4 regions of the Neobacillus sp. plas4 genome follow, and region 2 is predicted to be linked to each of the others. Evidence: predicted binding sites of a transcription regulator. Region 2 holds the regulator's gene; each other region holds the start of a gene.

Region 1 (5,799 bases), 500 kb from region 2:
TTCTTTCATGCGGTCCGCTTCAGTACGAGCGACTGCAATGATTTCTTCACGCTGAATATCGCCTTGCTTTTTCGCATTTTCAATTAAAACTTGCGCTTCGGAACGAGCTTCTTTTAATAGAGAGCGCTGCTCTTCTAATAGCTTTTTAGCTTCTGTGCGGCTTTGCTCTGCAGCTGAAATTTCACCCGCTACATGATCTTCACGCTGTTTCATGATGCCCATTAAAGGACCCCAAGCGAATTTTTTCAGCAATGCCATTAAGATGATGAACATCACAAGCTGGAAAACTATATCTCCCCAGTTCACACCAGTATGGGCTGCTGCACCTAATACAAAACTATTTGTTAACACCCGCGATTCACTCCTTTCAAGGTCTTTCCCTTAAACCAACCTCTATATCAGTCGAAATAATTGTCGAAATCAATCGTTAATGCCCAGTATTGAACATAAACGAATGGCGAAGGTTCTCACGAATGATCTTCGCCATCTTCATAAACGCTACTAAGCGCGTTCGATTATTGACCTTGAACCATGAACGCGATAACAACCGCGATGATAGGAATCGCCTCAACTAACGCAACCCCGATGAACATTGTAGTTTGAAGTGTACCGCGTAATTCTGGTTGACGAGCCATACCTTCTACTGTTTTTGATACGATAAGACCGTTACCAATACCTGCACCTAGTGCTGCTAAACCAATTGCGATTGCTGCTGCTATTAAACCCATTGAAAATTTCCTCCTTTAGTGTATGAAAAAATAAATACATATATTTTTGTTCTTATAATTAAGAACGGTTTATCTTAATGGTCGCTGCTCACTTTGTGAGCTAAGTACACCATTGTTAACATACAGAAAATAAATGATTGGATGGCGCCGACAAAGACTGAGAAGCCAAGCCACACGAGCGTTGGTAGTGCAGCGGCGATTGTTCCGCCCACACCGGTTGCTAAACCAGCCGCGAGTAAACCTAATAAAATTTCCCCCGCATAAATGTTTCCGTAAAGACGGAGACCTAGAGTCAGAGTATTTGCAAACTCTTCAATAATTTTTATTGGGAACATGAACCAGAATGGTTTAAAGAATTCCCTTCCATATGCTCCTGCACCTCTCATTTTGACACCATAGAAGTGCGATAATCCCACTATCAATGTGGCTAACGTCAAGGTAACAGCCGGATCTGCTGTTGGTGATTTCCACCAAAGTACTCCGTCCACAACTACCGAGAATGGCAGTCCCAGCATATTGGATACAAAGATATACATGATGATGGTGATTCCGAGTACATGGAACCGTCCGCCATCTTTCCAATCCATCGTACTGTTAATGATGTTTTTAACAAAGTCCATGACCCATTCCATGAAGTTTTGGATTCCGGTTGGTTTCATGGCCAGATTACGAGTAGATAGGATGGCAATCAAAAAGACAATGGCACTTGCTATCGTAATCATCAAAACGTTTGCTAGATTAAATTGGAGTCCAAGAAACGTAACTATTGGAGCTTCATGATGCAACAGTATTCACCTCGCTTCCCCCACTATTTATGTAAAAAGTAATTGTGACTAAAAAAATCTATCATAATGACAATGTAGGATGTCATTAATCCTATAACCACACTAATGAGATGGAATTGCTCAGGGTACCTCATTGTGATGACAATCGCTAAAGCACCGGTTGCCATTCGTGAAAAAGATCCAAGTGAACGAAGTTGTCTTCCTTCAGCTGCTGCTTGTCCGGCTTTGTCGATTTTTCTCGCCATCAACCACAAATTAAAGAGGCTCAAACTTGTCCCAAGAATCAATCCAAGAAAGATTGATTGATGCGCAGTGAACCCCCAACCAAGCACATAAAAAGACAATAAAAAAAACATCCACTTTCGCTGTCGGATAAACATTGTTTGAAATTCCTGCATGGTTGTTTTAATCTCCCGAGTTGAACTTGCGGATTGTAACGAGCATTGTGTAAATACCAGTTGCTAAACCGATAAACAATCCAACTATTAAGAAAATTGGCTCTGTACCCCACTGTTTATCCAGCCATCGGCCCGCAAAAAGACCGATTAAAATCGATCCAACTAAGGACGCCAGAATGGTGGACATTAAGGCATAGGCTTTAAATGGATTGCGGTTTTCCTTACTCATAAGTATCGCATCCCCGCTATATGAGAATACAAAGTTCGAGGTAGTATGTACAAAGAAAAACAGGTAGAAATTCTGAGGATTCTGTCGATTCATCTGAAAACCCTCTCATTTTATACCCTTTGTTAGCATACAATAGCAATTCTGCAATGTCAATGAATTTACGTGAAAATATCCACAATCTATACTGCGTAATTTCTTCCAATTGGAAGTTTAAGTTAACACTATTATTGTAGTGTATACCACCCTAACTTTTCCGCTGAAATTGTGACCATTTTGTGAACAAAATGATAAACGGTGGTGCATTTTTCCTTTTACTGTGCACCACCATTTTTTTACTCGCCACTTATTATCGAACCACTTCCCCAATCACAATCATTGTTTCAATAAAGTCTTCCTTCCCCGCCTTTTTCGCGAAGACTTTAGCCAGGTAGACACCATCAGGTGGAAGAGCATCAGCTGTTATGAGACCGTTAATTAATCCTTTTTTTACATTTTGGTTGGTAGCTAAAAAGCCAACAAATCGGAAATCATCCGGATTGAATAGGGCAATTCCAAACTCCTCTGCTCCGCCGGGAAGGTAGACCTCGTATTGGTAGGTTCCTTCTTGGTCGCCATCCTTAAAGTCAAATCCCATTACCCTTGGGTAGTTCGGCTCTTCCAGCACATAGATATAAGGTATTTGAATCGAATTGGCCCCCGCATGAATCGTCAGATACCCATCATGAATTTTTCCTTTTAATTGCGCTGGATCTACTTCTAATTCAATTTTAACATCGCGCTTCCCGCCTGCCTCAACTGTGAACGCCATGGGGAAACGCCATTTTAAGCCATCTTTATTCTTCGGGATATCAAATGTGTAACGCACCGGCTTATCACTGAGATTTTCCACATTCAAAAAAGCTTTATGAATATCGCCTTCACTTTCATATTTACCAAATCGGAGCGAACTTGGGGTGACCAGGGATGTTGCTTTCACTGCCTCTGTGACTTGAATTCTTCCTGCCCCCTGTTCATATGTCCGATAAAGCTTGCCATTTTTCAATAATGGTTTGGCCGTATTCATCAGTGCAGCCTTAATTTGTTCAGGTGTCCACTCTGGGTGCGCTTGTTTAATTAGAGCGCAGGCCCCTGCCACATGCGGCGCTGCCATGCTGGTCCCCTGTAAAGACATATATCCTCCTGGAATCGTCGAGTTAATGGCCACACCGGGTGCCACAATATCCGGCTTTACCTCCCAGGTGTCGGTCACCGGTCCTCTTGACGAGAAGTCTGCAAGCAAATCCCTTTCCTGGCTGACAGAAATACCTGCCAATGAATCGGTTTTACTTTTTAATAGCTCCCCCTCTTTCTTTGTTATGGACCCCACCGGGATATCCATCGGCGCTTCCAGATTCCCCATAAAGCTCCCGCTTAAATTATTGTAAATGATGACACCCTTGGCTCCAGCCTCGCGGGCATTTTTCGCTTTTTCAGAAAAAGTAATCTTTCCTCTTTTAATCAAAGCAATTTTCCCCATAACATTCTTTAATTCTTCTTTTGTTCCGATACCAGCTTCCACAATGGACAGGGAACGATCAAGCTTCCAACTACTCGACCCCTCCAGCGGCTGGATCCGCATTTTATCCCGGATTCCTTCTATTAATAAGTAAGGGATTTCAATCGTTGGAGTTGAAGCCCCAACCGAGATGGCTTTTGAGGCTGTTCCTGGGGAACCGACACTCCAGACATTCGGACCTGAATTTCCCGAAGCGGCAATCGCGACAATCCCTTTCTCTACCGCTCTATTCAGTGCCAAGCTGATCGGCAGGTCGGGACCGTTGATGTCATTACCCAGCGAGAGATTCATAATATCGACTTTATCTTTCATCGCCTGTTCGATGGCGGCCAGCACATTCTCCGTTGTTCCGCCGCCGCCAGGTCCGAGGGCACGGTACGCGAGAATTTTTGCTTCCGGAGCTACTCCTTTTAATTTTCCATTCGCCGCAATAATTCCTGCCACATGGGTGCCATGGACTGTAGCTCTTCCGATGATTTTGGTTTCCATCGGATCGGTGTCATTATCAACTAGATCATGCCCGCCCGCAAAATTCCGTCTCAAATCCGGATGGGTGTAATCCACACCGGTATCGATGACGCCAACGGTTACACCTTTCCCCGTCAAACGGCGATTTTGTTTATCAAAAAGGCCTCGAATCTCGTCGCCGCCAATAATTTTGACACTTTCCTCGGTTTGGACCTTATATTCGTTTATCGGTGAAACGCTAATGATTTCTTTGCTGTTCTGCCCGAGTTTCTCAATCGACGCTGGGTTTCCTTCTACCGAAAAGCCATATATCGCTTCTTGAAAAACGCGGCGCAAATGAATGTCCTTATAGGGTTTAATCATTTGTTGAATATCCTGAGGGGATTGCTGGTTTTTAAGCACCACAATGGCAATCCTTTGTTTTGGAATCGGAGGTGTCTCAAGCGACCTCGCGGATGTAGTTGTTTGGAGGGAGAAAATCATTACCAATAGAAGTGTCCATTTTTTCATGTAAAAAATTCCCCTTTTTTCATATCGTTTTCTTTATGAGGGGAAAGTATGCAGTTTTTTGGTAGAAAGTATTTGGTACTGCGTTTTGTGCCGGTGGAGGGGAGGTTAAGGCATTCCAGAAGATATTTTGCTTGAGTGGAGGTAATCTCTAGATACTCAGCCAATTGTTTCCTTGTGATTGTCTGATTGTAAAGGAGGAAATAATCACTTATCGCTGAGATATGCGCTGTTTTAGAAATGGTCTGACAATCAGAACACCGCCAGCTTGCTGATATGAATTCCATCGTTTTTTTGCAAGTTATACACAGTGCGCTAGGTTTCAATTCATCTTGAGAGAGATTGTATTTTTGGAGAATGTCTGTAATGAGGATAGTGTGTTCATTTAAGAGGGTATCTGACAGGTGGGCAAGATTCTTTTTAGGTAATCGGTGTTTTTCATATTTTTCTTCTAATTCTCTGATCTTATCAAGCAATGATTCCGCATAAATTAATTTTCGAAAAATTTGTAGGTTGTCAGGGGATGTTTCAATAATTGTAGACGTTTTACTAATTACCACTAGATGCCCCACCGGAATCCCTTTGAATTGGTGACCCTTCAACCAATTATTAAATTGGAGATGATGCCTTTTCACCTGCTGTATTGGATTATCCATGCCTTCTTCTAGGTCATTGAGTTCCCTCGTCATCAGGTCCGATCCCTTATTAAACTTCAATTTACCTGAGATATTTTTCACTTCGATTATTAGGATAAACTTAGCAGATACCAGTAACACATCCATCTGGAACCAGTTTTTATCCTTCAATCGCAATCCATGATAGATATAATAATCATCTTCAGTAAAAACGAAAGGTAATAACCTGCTGCCTGTTCCCCATAATATCCCTTCAGCCACGCTTTTAAATCTTTTTCAACAGTAGACATCATTGGGTGTCTTTTTGGCATTCTTTTTAGTAATGCGATACATTGTTCCGCCTGAACTGGCAGCTTTAACTCCAACATAATCAACTAAACATCACCTCTTTTTCATAATAAGAGGTTAATTCAATTTTTTTGGTCATTTCCCTGCGAACATAATAAGGAGATACGGTGAACTTTTAGTGGGCTCTCGGGGGGAAAATGTGTTTG
Region 2 (5,799 bases):
TGATTTTGTCATATTGACCGCCAGGATAACTGCCAGACCCTTTAATCGTTAAATTTTGCATTTTTGCCATTTCTCTTCCCCCCTTAAGCCTTTCGGACTTCTTTGACCACTGCTTTTTCATCCATCGAAAATTCTCCCGAATATTCTACAACACCAATAAGGCAATTCGGACCTATCGTAACGTTGTTTCCTCGGACAACAGCAGCCTTCGTATTTTCGATTTCAATCCTATCGCCTTCAATTAATTCTGTTTCTAGTTGGGTTGGAATGAACGCTTTTAATAAACAAAAAAATGGCGATTTTTGTCTAATAAGAATCGTTTGACCGCCAATCTCTTTTGCTCTGCACTCAGCAAAAATCGTGATGTCGATCAGATCAGCATTTAACAAACCGCCTATTGTAAATTGTGATTCTGCCTTAAAGGTTTCCGCTTCACAATCTTCTCCCACCGTCATTCTACCTTTTATTTTTATCTCATCACATTTGATTTTTCCGCCAACAGAAGCTTTCCCTGATACCTTTAAATTTTTTACAGCCACATGATTTTTAACCTTTGCAGTGCCATCAATCGAAAGGAATTCTCCTTCTATTGATCCGTTTATTTTCCCATTCCCGCTAATCTTTGCTGTAGCGGCTGCCACATTCCCATTTACTGTCCCTAATCCACTGCATTCAAACTGGGTACATTCTACATCAGTATTAATCGTTCCTTTACCATTTAAGGTAACACGTTCAAATTGTCCCCCATTAGATGACCCAAGCCCATTGATGATGAGGTCTCCTCGTTTTTTCGTTTCCATCGTTCATTCCCCTTTATACGAATCTCGCTTTGATTTCTTCCATACATGCATTTATTGAAATATGTGAAACCAGTTTCGTTCCTGAATCAAAATGGTATCCTTCCGTATTCATTAGCAATAGGCATTGTGTAACCCCTAATTTTCTCGTCATCACCAAGTCCGTTCTTTTTTGCTTGATTTGATCCCTGTTTTCAATCAATACCTGCAAGAGCATTTTCCCTTCATCCAAATTAATTTCTCCTGACTGCAGCAGCTTTTCTAAAATAAATACTTCCAGGATCCTTGAAAAATGAAACGAAAGATTTCCCTTTTCATTTTCCAGATAGAAATCCATTACTGGACGAGAAACAATGTTACGTCTCACTAATTCATCTGCTTCAAGTTTTATATCGCTTACATTTGGGGAAAACATATCTGCCAATTCATCTAAGGATAGATTTTCTTTCATCGTTTGAATTTTATCAATTCTCTCTAAAATCTTTTGTTTAGGAAAAAAGGTCTCCTGTCCGGTAAACGTTGATTTGCGAATAAACCAATCTTCTGGTATTAAGTCTTTTCTTTTCCATCTATATAATTGTCCATAAGAGATTCCGGTCAAGTCTAATAAATCTTTTTTTGAAATTAACTCCTCATTCATCTTTATAACCCCTTTCCAAATACAGTGTAACATAACACTGTTACGCTAGTAAAGTTCACACTCTCTATTTCTTATCGACAAAAAAAGACCTTTTCGGCTGCTGAAAAGGTCTTTACTCTTATTCTTCTGTATCATCAGTTGGATAGTGCTTTAGGAAATAGATTAGAGATTGCAGTTCAACTGCTAAGTCTATATGGTGCACGCGAATAGATGGAGGTACATTTAATCTTGCAGGTGTAAAATTTAATATCGCCTTTATATTTGAATTTACCAGGCGGTCGGTAATCATCTGCGCCACAGGTGCTGGCACTGTTAGAATGGCTACATGAATATCATCATTCTTTAAGTACTCTTCTAAATCATCCATCGGATAGATGGGAACATCCCGGATAGTTGTTCCCATCTTGTTTGGATCGACATCAAAGGCACATTCAATTCTTGTATTATTATTTTTTAAAAAGTTATAATTTAAAAATGCTGTACCGAGATTACCAACACCTATTAGAGCTACTTTTGTTAATTCATCTTGGTCCAGCGTTTTCCGGAAAAATGTTAATAAATAATTGACATTATAGCCATATCCCTTTTTCCCTAAGGCACCAAAGTAGGAAAAGTCTCTGCGAATGGTTGCCGAATCTACCTTTACTGCCTCACTTAGTTCTGCTGACGATACCCTCTGTTTACCGGAGGAATGTAGATTCTTTAAGAATCGATAATATAAGGGCAGCCGCTTTGCTGTCGCTTGTGGTATTTTCATTGTTTCATTACTCATATTCTCCCACCCCCTATAGTTAATAATTGTTACCTTACTGATTCCGTTCTATGGAAATCTCCGTTTTTCCCTCCGGTTTTTTCAACCAAATAGGTCTTTCCAATTACCATACCTTTATCCACTGCCTTACACATATCATAAACGGTTAAAGCACATGTGGAAGCAGCTGTTAACGCTTCCATTTCCACACCTGTATTTCCTTTTGTTTTGACAGAAGCTGCAATATTTAATGTAAAAGCCATATCATGTTCCTTTTTCCATGAGAAAGATATATTTACCCCCGTCAAAGGAATAGGATGGCACATCGGGATGATATCCCACGTCTTTTTTGCTGCCATTACCGCAGCAACTTGAGCTACTGCAAGAACATCGCCTTTTTTCATTTCATTATTGGTTATTTTTTCGTAAATTTCTTTACTAACAGTAATGCTGGAATGAGCAAGTGCCGTACGAGTGGTTTCTGGCTTATCGCTAATATCCACCATCTTCGCTCTTCCTTCTTCGTTAAAATGAGTAAATTCAGACATAAACAGTATCCTCCCACCAAAAATCATACTATATTTTTCACAATTTGTCTGTGAAACTTTGAACTCATGATAAAAAATTACATGATTTTATGTTTGATTATCCCCTTACTTTCCCCAACAACAAGGCAGTTTATTGCCGACAATCCCCGAATGAGGTACACTTATTAGAGTAATTGAGGTGAAAACAATGATATTATTACAGGTTAATCAATTAGCAAAATACTATGGTGCAGACCTTATTTTATCGAATATAAAACTAGAATTACAAACCCGTGATCGTGTGGCACTTGTGGGACGAAACGGTGCTGGTAAATCGACATTATTGAAAATCATTGCCGGGCATTTATCCCATGATGGCGGGGAGATTATTAAGCCAAAGGGTGTAAGTATTGGTTATTTAGCTCAGAATACCGGTTTAGAATCACATTTATCAATTTGGGATGAAATGCTGTCCGTATTTGAATCATTAAGACGTATGGAAGCCGCCATCAGGCAACTAGAGGTGCAGATGTCAGACCCTGCTGCTATCGAGAATACAAGCAGCTATGAGCGCATTCTAAAAGAATATGACGAGCTGCAAGTGAAATTCAAGGAACAAGGCGGCTATCAATATGAAGCAGATATTCGCTCCATCTTACATGGATTAAATTTTCACGATAGCTCATTAATGATTTCCAGCCTAAGCGGCGGGCAAAAGACGCGTTTAGCGTTAGGAAAACTGCTTTTATCAAAGCCTGATATTTTAATCCTGGATGAACCGACAAACCACCTTGATATTGATACGCTTACTTGGCTGGAACAATATCTTCAAGGGTATGACGGAGCCATCTTAATCGTTTCACATGACCGTTATTTCTTAGACAAAGTAGTAACGCAGGTTTATGAAATTTCGCGTAAACAAATTCAAAAATTTATCGGGAACTATAGTGCGTATCTCGATCAAAAAGCAGCCAGTTACGAACGTGATTTGAAGTTATACGAGAAACAGCAACAAGAGGTAGCCAACCTTCAAGATTTTATCCAGCGCAATCTAGCCCGTGCCTCCACGACGAAACGAGCACAAAGCCGGCGCAAAAAGCTTGAGAAAATGGATCTGATGGATCGCCCATTAGGGGATGAGAAATCTGCAACCTTCTCTTTTGAAATTGAGAAACAGACCGGAAATGATGTTCTAACAGTGGATTCCCTTGCGGTTGGTTATGATGGACAAAAGGTATCTGAGAATATTTCCATGCGGGCTTACCGTGGTGAAAGTATTGCTTTAGTAGGTCCAAACGGAGTTGGGAAGTCTACTCTTCTAAAAACCATTATCAAAAAACTCCCTGCTCTTTCCGGGAAGGTTCTATATGGTGCAAATTTAGCCATTGGCTACTATGACCAGGAGCAAGCTGAATTGACCTCAAATAAGCGCGTTCTCAACGAGCTTTGGGATGAATGGGCGTTAATTAGTGAAAAGGAAATACGTACTGTCTTAGGCAACTTCCTCTTTTCGGGTGATGATGTATTAAAAATTGTCTCCACCCTGAGCGGTGGTGAAAAAGCAAGGCTAGCCCTCGCCAAACTAATGCTTGAGAAAGCAAATGTCCTGATATTGGACGAGCCAACCAACCATTTGGACCTAGACAGTAAGGAAGTTCTTGAAAATGCCTTAGTCGACTACCCCGGAACGATTATTTTTGTATCACATGATCGTTACTTCATTAACCGAATTGCAACTAAGGTAGTGGAGCTTAGCGCCCATGGCAGTACTGAATATCTCGGGGATTATGACTATTATGTGGAAAAAAAGCTTGAGCAGGAAGAGCTAAAGGCTTTAGAAGCTGCAAGTGTGAATAAAAGGCAGACACAAATGGAAGTACTAGAGAAAAATAACTATCATCAGGATAAAGAAACCAAAAAGCTCGAGCGGCAGCGGAAAAGAAAATTAGAAGAAATAGAAATTCGTATAGAAGAACTGGAAACACTCATTCAAGATTTCGAGGAAAAGTTATGTGAACCAGAAGTATTCCAGGACCATGAGAAGGTCTTGGAAATTAACTTGAAAAATGAAAAAGCAAAAGCTGAACTCGAACAGTTAATGGATGAATGGGCCGAACTGGCGGAATAATAAAAAAGGGGCTTGATGATTATGTCCAAGCCCCTTTACTATTTAATAGGAATCGTTAGAATGTTTGTTTTTGATCCATCTTTAGCTGAATAAACGAAAAGCTCCATCGAAACATTGTCTTTTGCTAATAGATCCTTTTCAATCGTAATCTCAAAATTCCCCCAAGCCGGGGCACCATCCGTTTGATAATGGTTTGCTCGTAATATCTCTGTTCCAGAAATGACGGCATATTGAAAAACACCTTCAAAAACTCTTGCCTTTCCTTTTACTACTACCTGATCACCTGTTTTTAATACGGTTACTTCATTAAATACTTCATTTCCATATTGCTTGTTCTCACCTTCTACACCATCAGATTCTTCATCTTGATTGTCTTCCTTATTTACCACATCAGGTTCCTTGTCTAGATTGTCATCTTCCTTTACCACATGAGGCTCTTTTTCACCTTGTGACGTGTCAGGCTGTAGGCTGCATGCAGCAAGTACAAGAAAAAGTCCCATTAACACACTTATCCATAATTTTTTACTCATTCTTATCCTCCATTTATACAATTCCTGTTTATTAATTATATTCATGTATTCGTCCATTCTATATAGTATCTACCCTTACATTTTCAACTATGAATCGACAAAATGCTATAAATTTCGACTTCAATGATAGATGCCCCCCTTTTCCACAGCTTTATACACATATTAGAACTGATTGATTCAACTATCCAGATACTTTTCCACATTATCCACAAAAAACGATCGACTTATCCACATTATCAACAATTAAAAGGCACTTACCCACATTTTTCTGTGAAGTCCAATTTTTCTAAAAAAGTTATCCACAAAAAAAGCCCTTCTTTCTCAGAAGGACTTCTAATTATATAACTCAATATCTAATCCTGGATTTGCATTCAAGGTTAGATCTGCTCTAATTCCTTTATCAAACATGATACTTCCTGCTGCTGC
Region 3 (5,799 bases), 1.0 Mb from region 2:
CAATGTTCATGAAAACAAATGACGCTACCATGAAATTATTGCAACTTGCTGGTTGCGAAATCGTGATTCCGAAGCAGCAAACCTGCTGTGGTGCCTTGCACGGTCACAGCGGTGAAAAGGATGCGGCGAAAGAGCTTGCGAAGAGAAACATTGCGGCATTTGAAGACCTGGGTGCCGACTTTATTATTACCAATGCTGGAGGCTGCGGTGCATTCCTCGTTGATTATGATCACCTGCTGAAAGATGACCCTGATTGGAGCAAACGGGCAGTGGCCTTCAAGGAGAAAATAAAGGATATTTCAGAAATACTTGTTGCGGTCTCTTTTCATAAAAAAGTGAAATTAGAGCTCTCAGCTCAGGTCATTACTTATCAGGATTCCTGCCATTTACGAAATGTGATGAAAACAGCTTCTACTCCAAGGATTTTGCTGCAGTCCATTCAAGGGGTGAAGTATCAGGAAATGAAAGACGCCGATCGCTGCTGTGGCTCTGCCGGCATCTACAACATCGTCGAGTCCGAAATGTCGATGGTTATGCTCGACTACAAAATGGTCCAGGCAAAAGCAACCCACGCGACGACGATTGTTACGGCGAATCCAGGCTGCCTGCTGCAAATGCAGCTGGGAATCGAGCGCGAAGGTTTATCTGATAAAATGCGTGCCGTTCATATCGTGGATTTGTTGGCGGAAGCAGTTAGGCAATAGAAGATAGAAAAGACGATATATCTGCGATAATTCAGTTATATCTGCTTTAATTGAAATATATCTGCGTTAAATCCATTATATCTGCGTTACTCATACTCTAACCTAAAAGAAAAGACGATTCGCGGGGGAACGAATCGTCTTTTTTATACTATATATCTGCGATTCGAGGGGGACGAATCGGTTAGTATTACTCGCTATCCGCCAGTATTCCCGGCTATCCGCCAGTATTTCTCGCTATCCGCCAGTATTTCTAGCTATCCGCCAGTATTTCCGGCCATCCGCCAGTATTTCTAGCCTTCCGCCAGTATTTCTCGCTATCCGACAGTATTTCTCGCTATCCGACAGTATTCCCGGCTATCCGCCAGTATTTCCGGCTATCCGCCAGTATTTCTCGCTATCCGCCAGTATTTCCGGCTATCCGCCAGTATTTCTCGCTATCCGCCAGTATTTCCGGCTATCCGCCAGTATTTCCGGCTATCCGCCAGTATTTCCGGCTATCCGCCAGTATTTCTCGCTATCCGCCAGTATTTCTAGCTATCCGCCAGTATTTCCGGCCATCCGCCAGTATTCCTCGCTATCCGTTATGCAGTTGCTTTTACTTTGTCTTTTCCTACTGTTTTGCGGATGAATGGTACCACCCAGTGGTCTAAACCGTAACGGCCTGCGTTGTAACCTGCTGTCAAGATGATGAAGCCTAAGAAGATATCCGTTGGGTTATGAGAAACAGTTCCTGCTAAGAAGAAGCTGAAGTTCATTACTAAACCAAAGAACATTGCTGCTGTTGTTAAACATCCAAGCATTAGACCTAATCCGATTAGTGTTTCGCCCCAAGGAACGATGAAGTTAAAAACATCAATGTTTGGTAAGGCAAAGCTTTCTAAGAAGTGAACATACCAGCTGTAAACCACGCTGCCGTCAGGACCTTTTACTGGATTTGCTACTGCATTTCCTAGGAACCCAGAAGCGTCGAATGCACCGCTCTGTAATTTCCCAAGTCCTGCAGAGAACCAAGCGTAACCAAGATATAAACGAATAATAGTTAAAATAGCTGCAGAGATCTTATTTTCTCTTAAAAAATGATTGAACATTTTTCATTCCTTCTTTCAAATTTATCTTGCTCTCTATACTTACACTATACTCGTTTATACCGTTTCAAACATCACAATGTGAATATGTTCACAATATGTTAAAAATGTTTTGACAAAAATTTGAACAGTCCATTCTTATTCAATCTGAATTTATTCAAAGAGGAAAAAACATCAGTAGTTCCCTTAATCTTCATGTTCTAATATCTCCTCCGATATGGAAAGATAAAATAACTAAGGAGGTAGAACCATGGAAAACAGTTATAAAGGAACAAATAAATTGATCATAGGGATTGTTTTCGGTGTTATCACGTTTTGGTTATTTGCTCAATCTTTAGTCAATGTGGTACCTGCCGTTCAAAAAGATTTAGGAATTTCCCTAGGGACTTTAAATATAGGTATCAGTTTATCAGCATTGTTCTCAGGTATATTTATTGTAGCAATGGGTGGTTTAGCTGACAAAATAGGCCGAAAAAAGATTACCAATATTGGACTGATTTTAAGTATCATTGGTTCTCTATGTTTAGTTTTAGCAAATGGAGCCGTTCTTCTCATTATTGGCCGGATTATCCAAGGTTTCTCAGCAGCATGTATTATGCCAGCAACGATTGCTTTAGTAAAAACTTATTACGAAGGCGCAGATCGCCAGCGGGCACTTAGTTACTGGTCGATCGGTTCTTGGGGTGGATCCGGTGTTTGTTCATTTGCAGGTGGATTAATTGCAACCTACTTAGGCTGGCGATGGATCTTTATTTTCTCGATTATTTTTGCCATTCTTGGTTTGTATTTAATTAAAGATACTCCAGAGAGTAAAGCAGAAACGTCAGGAAAATTCAAATTCGACTATACTGGATTAGGTATCTTTATTGTTGTCATGCTGGCATTAAACGTTTTAATTAACTATGGGTCTGATTTAGGGTGGACAAGCCCCATTTCCATCATTTTAGCAGCCGTGACAGTGGTTGGGGCATTCATCTTCGTCAAGGTAGAGAAAAGTAAAAAAGTGGTGCTGATCGATTTCTCTTTATTTAAAAATAAGCCATACTCAGGTGCAACTTTCTCAAACTTCCTACTTAATGCCATTGCAGGTACAATGGTTGTTGCCAATACGTATGTACAAGTAGGCCGGGGATTTACTTCCTTCCAAGCCGGGATGTTATCACTTGGATACTTAGTCGCCGTTTTAGCGATGATTCGTGTTGGGGAGAAAATTCTACAAAAAATTGGTGCTAAAAAACCGATGATCTGGGGAACGATTATCACGACCATTGGCGTGGCCATTATGGGCTTAACGTTTTTACCAGATTTACCATATACCGTTGTTGTATTTATTGGGTACGCATTATTCGGACTAGGTTTAGGGATTTATGCCACACCATCTACTGATACTTCCGTAACAAATGCTCCATCTAATAAAGTGGGAGAAGCAGCTGGGATTTATAAAATGGCAAGTTCATTAGGAGGCGCTTTTGGAGTGGCGATTTCTGCTACTGTTTATAACGTCATATCTGCCAATAACGTCGATGTTGGTGCAACATGGGGGATTATTACAAATGTTCTCTTTGGAGTATTAGCACTGCTTTCTATCATCTTTATGGTTCCTAAAAATGCAGGGAAAGAAGATCCTGAAGCAATTAGTAAGAAGGCCGCATAATTTCAATGGAGGAATTAACAATGAAAAATAAATTAATGCAAATGCTCGAAGAACGTAAGGATGAAATCATTCAGATTCGCCGTCATCTTCATGAAAATCCTGAACTTTCTTTTAAAGAAGAAAAAACAAGTAAATATATTGAGGAGTTTTATAAAGGCAAGGATGTACAGGTTGATACAAAGGTAGGCGGAGGCTATGGAATTATTGTCACCATTAAAGGAGGGAAACCAGGAAAAACAATTGGTCTCAGAGCTGATTTCGACGCACTCCCAATAGAAGAAGAAACAGACTTACCGTTCAAATCGAAAAATCCTGGTGTTATGCATGCCTGCGCACATGATGGGCATACAGCATACCTGCTAGTTCTAGCAGATTGTTTGATTCAATTAAAAGCTGAAATCCCTGGTACGATTAAAATTGTCCATCAACCAGCAGAGGAAGTTCCACCAGGTGGAGCCATCGGCATGATCGAATCTGGTTTATTAGATGATTTGGATAATATTTTCGGTATTCACTTATTACCACTTGGACCAGCTGGTAAAGTAGGGTATAACAGTGGGTATGTATTCCCAGGTCGTGCGTACTTTAAGTTGAAAGTCCAAGGTGTCGGCGGACATGGCTCCTCCCCACATTTGGCAAATGACGCCATCGTCGCAGGTGCACACTTTGTCACAGCGGTTCAAACAGTGGTGAGCCGCCGGTTGAATCCATTTGAAGTCGGTGTCGTTACCATAGGTTCATTTGATGGAAAAGGAACCTTCAATGTCATAAAGGATAGCATTGAAATCGAAGGCGATGTTCGTGGAATGACGGAAGAAACGCGAGCAAAAATTGAAAAAGAAATTAGCAGGATTGCAAAAGGCATTGGAGAAGAATTCGGTGTGACATGCGAGTTAACCTATACACCCGACTATCCGCCGCTATACAACGATCCCGAATTGACAGAATTGGTTGCCTCTTCTTTGAAAAAGGCAAACGACAAAGACATTGTGGACGTTCAAGAATTCCCGCCAATGTCTCCATCAGAAGACTTTGCGCATTATGCAAAAAAATTCCCAGCATGCTTCTTCTATATTTGCTGTACACCAAAAGGGGTGGAAAAACCATACTTCAACCACCATCCTAAATTTGATATCGACGAAGATGCCCTCTTAGTCGCAGCAAAAGCAGTCGGAACAGTCGTTTGCGGGTATTACAATTTAGAATAAGATAGACATAAAAAAGACCATGTTATTTATCTATATGGTCTTTTTTGCTAAGGCTCTTTTCTTAAACTTTGTTGTTTTTTGCAGAAAATAGATTAAATTTTATAAGAAAAGAGCCTGCAAACTAGATTCTAGAGCACAAAATAACTATTTCCATGTTAAAATCGGCTTTAAGATTTTAACAACAATCATTACGGAAACAGCCTTTGCTAGTTAAAATACCTACGATACCATTCAATGGTTTTGCTTAATCCAGAATCAAAGTCATAAACTGGTTTCCAGCCTAAGAGATCCCTAGCTTTTTTTGCAGATAAGTAATTTTGTTTATTTTCGTAACGAGTTTGATTTTGCATGATAGGCTGTAAATCGCTCTTCATCATCTCTAAAACCCGCTTTACTACTTCTTGGATCGTTAGCGGCATTTCGTAGCCAAAATGAAACGCTTCGCCTTCTGCCTGACCTTCTTCCATTTTTCCAGCTATAAATAAATGAGCTCTTACCGCATCCTCGATATAAAAAAAGTCCCGTACCAAGCCTCCATTACTGCGAATCACGGGTGCTTCATTTTGTAGAACTGCCCGAATGGTTTGTGGAATGAGTCTTGTAAAATGGTAATCTCCGCCCCCATATAAATTTCCACAGCGAACGATACATACCGGCAGTTGATACGTATGATAATAACTGTTGGCAATTAAATCGGCACAGCTTTTCGAAACATCATAGGGATGCCTTCCGTTTAAAAGCATGGATTCCACATAAGGCGGGACAGCCAAATCACCATACACTTTTTCACTGGAAGTGACAATCACCCGTGCAACTGATGTTTGCCGGCAAGCCTCCAGTATATTCCAGGTTCCGCGAATATTGGTTTCAAAGGCTCCGACAGGGTTCGTTTGAGCTTCTCCTACAACTGCCTGTGCTGCCATATGAAAAACAGTATCAATCTTATAATCTTCAAGCGCCTTTTTTATCACATCGAAATCAGCCAAGCTCCCATAAGCCAGATTTATTCCTTTAAAAGAAGAGGGTGTTCTGACCAAGCCCGTAACATTTGCGCCTAAGCGAAGCAATTCCTCGACCAAATGTCTACCGACAAACCCGGTGCATCCTGTCACAAATACGTTTTTATTTTTCCAGTTATGCACTGCCAT
Region 4 (5,799 bases), 2.0 Mb from region 2:
AGCTGTCCTGTTCTTCATATGTGTATGACTCCCTTTTTGTATCTGCAATGATTAGTTTAATATGAAGCAAATGAAAAAGTTGTCGAAATATACAATATTCTTATATTTAATTAAGGAAAAACAAAAAGACTGTCACTTTGATCAGTCTCTTTGCCCTATTTTACAACTTCTGGAATTGATATACCTAGACCTTTTGCCACTCTCTCACCATACTCAGTATCTGCTTTAAGGAAGTGTGGATTTGGCGAAGTTTATATCCTCTCTCTACAGGCTTCATCGCACCTACGATGGTTTCAATTAGAAGTCATTTTAATCTATACTATCGCTTCCTGCTAATTCCACATTTTTAATTTAGGAAGAAATAGATTATACTGTAAATAGAATTAGTTTATATCTTTAGGAGGATTTTCTTATGTCAGAAAACAATCAAACAAATCAAAATGAAGAACCCAAGAAGAAAATGAGTCTGCAGGAAGCAATGAAGCAGCAGCTCGAGAATAAGAAAAATAAAGTTGCCGCTGGCAATAACAGCTCAAACGGTCTTCAAAATACTAAACAAATGAAAAGCCAAATGACAAAAAAAGTGAGTAACACTCGTAGAAAAATGGGTGTTTAATGAACGGGCAAAATAGAAAAGACATTACTGCTGGTACTGAGGTTGACATAGTTTTAAAGGCTGATCAAAGAACAGGAAAACTTACTAGAGGTATTGTGAAAGATATTTTAACAAATTCTAGTTTCCATCCTCATGGAATAAAAGTCAGATTAATGGATGGACAGGTTGGCAGGGTACAGGAAATAGTAAAGGGATAATCTACGTAAATAGCCAAAAGGCACTACCTTGAGGTATACAATTTCTAAAACTAACCGATACTAGGCATAACCATTTTACTTATCACATATCGGACCTCCACTTCTTTCGTGGAGGTTTTTTTGTGCATAAAAAAACAGACTCACAATTTGGAGTCTGTTTTGAGTTTTGAAGGTTTATTATGCTTTACGAACGTTAACCGCTTGTGGACCACGTTGTCCATTTTCGATTTCAAACGTCACTTCTTGACCTTCATCTAACGTTTTGTAGCCTTCGCCTTGAATCGCTGAGAAGTGAACGAATACATCGTCTCCACCGTCACGCTCGATAAATCCAAAGCCTTTTTCACCGTTAAACCATTTTACTTTACCATGTTCCATTTTTGTAGCTCCTCCTAGCATGTAACAAATACATGAAATTGCAATATAGTCTTGCCCAATTATTATAACCAAGTGAAATTATTTTTAAACAATTTCCTCTTGTATATAAAGTATTTCACATTTGAGTTGATTTTATTTCAAAAAAATAATATTCCTTCCTCATAATACTTCCAAGTCCGTGAATGCTTATAAATTACAGCACCCATTTTTGGATTGCCTTAGCGACACCATCTTCATTATTTGAAGATGTTACCCAAGCAGCCGCATTTTTTACAGTATCCTGAGCATTTCCCATTGCAATGCCTAAGCCTGCTTCTTCTATCATAGCCAAATCATTTAGACTGTCGCCAACGGCCATGACGTTTATCATCTCAATACCAAGCCGTTGACAGACTAATTTCAGCCCTTTTGCTTTATTAATCCCGGCCGGGTTTACTTCAAGATTTGTTGGAGTTGAGTTGGTTACTTCAAACTCTCCACGTGCCAGCAGCTCTTTTAAAACTATGTCTCTTGTCGGCACATCCTTAATATTGAATCCAAATTTCAGCCATTCCGCTCCATGAATATCTTCCGGAATTTCATCAAACCAGTTTCGGGTTGTGCTGATTGCCCAAAAACGGCTCTTGTGCTTTTCGGTTAGCTCTATCATCCATTGAATGGATTCGGAATTAACAAGATTCCTCTCGACTAATCCCCTTTTATCATCCCAAATTTCACTGCCGTTTACCGTCACTAAGTATGACGTTAACGAAAGCGAATCTGCATGTTTCTCACAGCTTCTTAAAGAGCGGCCAGTGCTGAGAACGATATGTACGCCTTTTTCCTGTGCTTCTTTAATCGCTAGACGGTTTGCCTCTGAAATCTCGTGCTGATCATTTAACAGAGTCCCATCCATATCAAGTGCGATTAGTTTAATCTCATGATCACTTTTGAAATTTTCCATATCTAATCAACTCCTTAAAAAAACATACCTAATGAGAGTAACACCATATTGAAGTATCTCAAAAAAACTTTCATAACGGAAAAATTCCGAACGAATATTCGTTCCTATAGTAAACAAAAAAATAACACCTAGAATGATACAAGGTGTTATTAATTTGGGGAGAACGAGTTTATAGGCATTATCCTGGGCTAATTGTTACGATAATTTGGAGAGACTCGGTTTATCGGCACTATCCTGGGCTAATTGTTACGATAGTTTGGAGAGACTCGGTTTATCGGCACTATCCTGGACTAATTGTTACGATAATTTGGAGAGACTCGGTTTATCGGCACTATCCTGGACTAATTGTTACGATACTTTGGAGAGACCAGGTTTTTCGGACTATCCTAGGCTAATTGTTACATTTTCCTTCATTTATTAGTGATGGTGATGATGGCCGCCTTTGGCCGGATTTGTGATCAGCCATTCTTCCTTAGGTACATGGAACATTTGAATCCAAACGCCATCTAAGTATTCTTCGCGGGAATCAAGGATTAAATCAATATCCTTGTCCGTTTTTACTACAACATCATGCTCAGTTGGTGTATCGAGCATTAAATCATAATGAGCATGGTCACCGTGCATATTTGTAACATAAACACGAAATAATTTTCCCTCTGCCTCAGGGCCCTCCATCATTTTCTTCAATGCTTTGGCAGCATGGCGATTAATTTTCACTTTCATATATGTCGCTCCATTCCTATGTATATTCATATACATTATCCCATTATTATTCCAAAATAGACAATGAACCTAACTTTCTTCCCACAACTTGTCTTTATTAGGAATAAAAATCCTTAACAAATTTGTCACAAATTCTTCAAAAAACGTATATAAACATCACACCAAAGTTGTTAATATTGTGGTAGCGAATAATTACACTAATTATAAAATCATTATTAGATAGTAATTAATTTAGAAAGGAATCTCTAATCAAGTTTGTGAAAAAATTCACGAAAACAAATCATTATCGAGAGGAGTAAGAAACATGAAAAAAAAGCGCACCAAATGGGCTTTATACTCAGTGATTTTTACCATTTTCACCATTTTAACTGGGTGTGAACCTCTACTTGTCTTGGATCCAAAAGGACCACAAGCAGAACGGCAGGCCAGTGACATCCTTATGTCAATTGGACTTATGTCCGTAATCGTTATCGTAGTTTTCTCCATGCTGGTTTACATGTTAGTGAAATACCGAGCTTCGAAGCAACGTGCAGATTATGAACCGCCACACATTGAAGGAAACCTCTGGGTTGAAACCATCATGGTTGGAATTCCAGTATTAATTGTTGCCTTTCTCTCTTTTGTATCTGTACAAAGCAACTATATTGTTGAAGCAAAACCGAAGGGTTACGAGGATAAAGAGCCTTTAGTTGTGTATGCTTCTTCCTCTAACTGGAAATGGCACTTTAGTTATCCTGAAGAAGGTATTGAAACCGTCAATTACTTGTATATTCCAACTGATCGAGCTCTTGAATTTAGACTTTATTCTCATGGGCCGATTACAAGTTTCTGGATTCCCCAGTTAGGCGGACAAAAATATGCTATGGCTGACATGGTAACTACCTTGCATTTAGCAGCAGATGTCCCTGGTGAATTTATGGGACGAAATGCGAATTTCTCAGGTAAAGGATTTGCTGAAAATACATTCAATGTAACCGCAATGTCTCAAGACGATTTTGACGACTGGGTAAAAGAAGTAAAAGAAACTGCCAAACCAATTACTGAGAAAAAATTTGAGGAATTATTAGAACCTGGTCATCTCGGGCAGCAAACGTACATTGGAACGCATCTAGACTTTTCGCCGCCTCCAGCTGGTCATGATCACTCAGAAGAATCAAATGAAACAACTGATTCAGAATCTCACACAGATTCCAGCGCCAATCATGAAAGTATGAGTCATTAATTTAACAAGTAAACTTCCCTTGAAAGGAGTTAGGAATAAATGGATTTCTTTGATCGATTTGCCGTACCTCATCCTAGTTTTGCGATTTATGCTTCGATGGTTGCCATTGGGCTTACCTTTATCGCAGTGATTGCTGGATTAACGTATTTTAAAAAATGGGGCTACCTATGGCGTGAATGGTTAACAACTGTTGACCACAAACGAATTGGTATCATGTATTTACTATCTGCCCTCCTCATGTTATTCAGAGGTGGAGTTGACGCCATCATGATGCGTGCTCAGCTTGCCGTTCCAGAAAACACACTGCTGGACGCTCAGCATTATAATGAGATTTTCACAACACATGGAATTGTTATGATTCTCTTTATGGCAATGCCATTTATTATGTTCTTTATGAACTTTGTAATTCCATTACAAATAGGAGCACGTGACGTGGCATTTCCACGCTTGAATGCACTAAGTTTCTGGCTATTCTTTATGGGGGCCATGTTATTCAACATTTCATTCGTGGTTGGCGGCTCACCTGACGCAGGTTGGACTTCTTATTTCCCTCTTGCAGGTAACGAATTCAGTACATCTGTTGGTACCAATTATTACATGATTGCGATTCAGATAGCTGGTATTGGTACCTTAATGACCGGGATTAATTTTATCACTACGATTCTCAAAATGAGAGCACCTGGCATGACCTTATTGAAAATGCCAATGTTCACATGGTCCGCTTTAATCGCCAATGTGATTATAGTATTCGCATTCCCAGTTTTAGCTGTATTGCTTGCAATGGGAACCTTAGATCGTCAATTTGGAACGAATTTCTTCACTATGGATAATGGCGGAATGGATATGCTATGGGCCAATATTTTCTGGGTTTGGGGACATCCTGAAGTTTACATCCTAATACTTCCTGCATTCGGTATATATAGTGAAATTATCTCTACCTTTGCCCGTCGAAACCTGTATGGTTATAAATCGATGGTTGGTTCGATGGTTATTATTTCCCTGCTTTCCTTCTTTGTATGGGCACACCATTTCTTTACGATGGGGCAAGGAGCATTAACAAACAGTATATTCTCGATTACAACCATGGCAATTGCCGTACCTACTGGGGTAAAGATTTTTAACTGGCTTCTTACCCTAAGAAAAGGAAAAATTGTTTTTACCACACCAATGCTATATAGTATCTTTTTCATTCCGCTCTTTACAATTGGCGGGGTAACCGGGGTAATGCTTGCTATGTCTGCAGCAGACTATCAATACCATAATACAATGTTCTTAGTTGCACATTTCCACAACGTAATTATTCCTGGTGTTGTCTATGCAATGCTTGCAGGATTGCATTATTATTGGCCAAAGATGTTTGGTTTCATGTTAAATGAAAAAATTGGAAAATGGACAGCTTGGCTGCTTTCCATCGGTTTTGTCTTATCCTTTATGCCAATGTACGCTTCGGGGCTGGATGGTCAGGCACGCCGGATGTACACCTACTCTGAGGCTGCTGGATTTGGTACATTGAATATGATTTCCTTTATTGGAGCCGCAATCATGGCCATTGGTTTTGTATTCATCGTATACAATATTTACTATAGTACTCGATATGAATCGAGAGACATTGGCAATGACCCATGGGATGCTCGTACATTAGAGTGGTCTACCCATACACCGGTACCGGCATATAATTTTGCAATATTACCAGAAGTTCGTTCCAATGAAGCATTTTGGG

What was found. Region 2 encodes Rex, which represses fermentation and respiration genes when NADH is low (regulators of the CRP and FNR family bind a similar motif). Its sites were predicted from a motif close to TTGTGAAATATTTCACAA; they were not measured.
Region 1: the regulator Rex is predicted to act here: its motif matches at 2,301-2,318, upstream of AC2TFD_RS29430 (AtpZ/AtpI family protein).
Region 3: the regulator Rex is predicted to act here: its motif matches at 1,869-1,886, upstream of AC2TFD_RS26890 (DoxX family membrane protein).
Region 4: the regulator Rex is predicted to act here: its motif matches at 3,113-3,130, upstream of qoxA (cytochrome aa3 quinol oxidase subunit II).

Annotation. Positions count from the first base shown of each region.
Region 1 covers NZ_CM170152.1:5,912,000-5,917,798, forward strand. The annotation lists gene AC2TFD_RS29410 (F0F1 ATP synthase subunit B) at 1-351, opposite strand, end outside; gene atpE (F0F1 ATP synthase subunit C) at 516-728, opposite strand; gene atpB (F0F1 ATP synthase subunit A) at 803-1,513, opposite strand; gene AC2TFD_RS29425 (ATP synthase subunit I) at 1,537-1,911, opposite strand; gene AC2TFD_RS29430 (AtpZ/AtpI family protein) at 1,919-2,140, opposite strand; gene AC2TFD_RS29435 (S8 family serine peptidase) at 2,487-4,673, opposite strand; gene AC2TFD_RS29440 (hypothetical protein) at 4,670-5,230, opposite strand; partial or broken gene AC2TFD_RS29445 (nuclease-related domain-containing protein) at 5,279-5,452, opposite strand; gene AC2TFD_RS29450 (hypothetical protein) at 5,473-5,679, opposite strand.
Region 2 covers NZ_CM170152.1:286,434-292,232, reverse strand. The annotation lists gene AC2TFD_RS01560 (cytoplasmic protein) at 1-70, opposite strand, end outside; gene AC2TFD_RS01555 (bactofilin family protein) at 84-800, opposite strand; gene AC2TFD_RS01550 (YhbD family protein) at 814-1,437, opposite strand; gene AC2TFD_RS01545 (redox-sensing transcriptional repressor Rex) at 1,556-2,209, opposite strand; gene moaC (cyclic pyranopterin monophosphate synthase MoaC) at 2,239-2,736, opposite strand; gene AC2TFD_RS01535 (ABC-F family ATP-binding cassette domain-containing protein) at 2,924-4,843, shown strand; gene AC2TFD_RS01530 (Gmad2 immunoglobulin-like domain-containing protein) at 4,882-5,373, opposite strand; gene tsaD (tRNA (adenosine(37)-N6)-threonylcarbamoyltransferase complex transferase subunit TsaD) at 5,707-5,799, opposite strand, start outside.
Region 3 covers NZ_CM170152.1:5,379,454-5,385,252, forward strand. The annotation lists gene AC2TFD_RS26885 ((Fe-S)-binding protein) at 1-704, shown strand, start outside; gene AC2TFD_RS26890 (DoxX family membrane protein) at 1,286-1,792, opposite strand; gene AC2TFD_RS26895 (MFS transporter) at 2,040-3,443, shown strand; gene AC2TFD_RS26900 (M20 family metallopeptidase) at 3,464-4,651, shown strand; gene AC2TFD_RS26905 (NAD-dependent epimerase/dehydratase family protein) at 4,858-5,793, opposite strand; gene AC2TFD_RS26910 (phosphotransferase enzyme family protein) at 5,799-5,799, opposite strand, start outside.
Region 4 covers NZ_CM170152.1:2,307,096-2,312,894, reverse strand. The annotation lists gene AC2TFD_RS11495 (SDR family oxidoreductase) at 1-18, opposite strand, end outside; gene AC2TFD_RS11490 (hypothetical protein) at 413-616, shown strand; gene AC2TFD_RS11485 (YwbE family protein) at 616-813, shown strand; gene AC2TFD_RS11480 (cold-shock protein) at 991-1,191, opposite strand; gene AC2TFD_RS11475 (Cof-type HAD-IIB family hydrolase) at 1,385-2,134, opposite strand; gene AC2TFD_RS11470 (iron-sulfur cluster assembly accessory protein) at 2,552-2,857, opposite strand; gene qoxA (cytochrome aa3 quinol oxidase subunit II) at 3,162-4,079, shown strand; gene qoxB (cytochrome aa3 quinol oxidase subunit I) at 4,119-5,799, shown strand, end outside.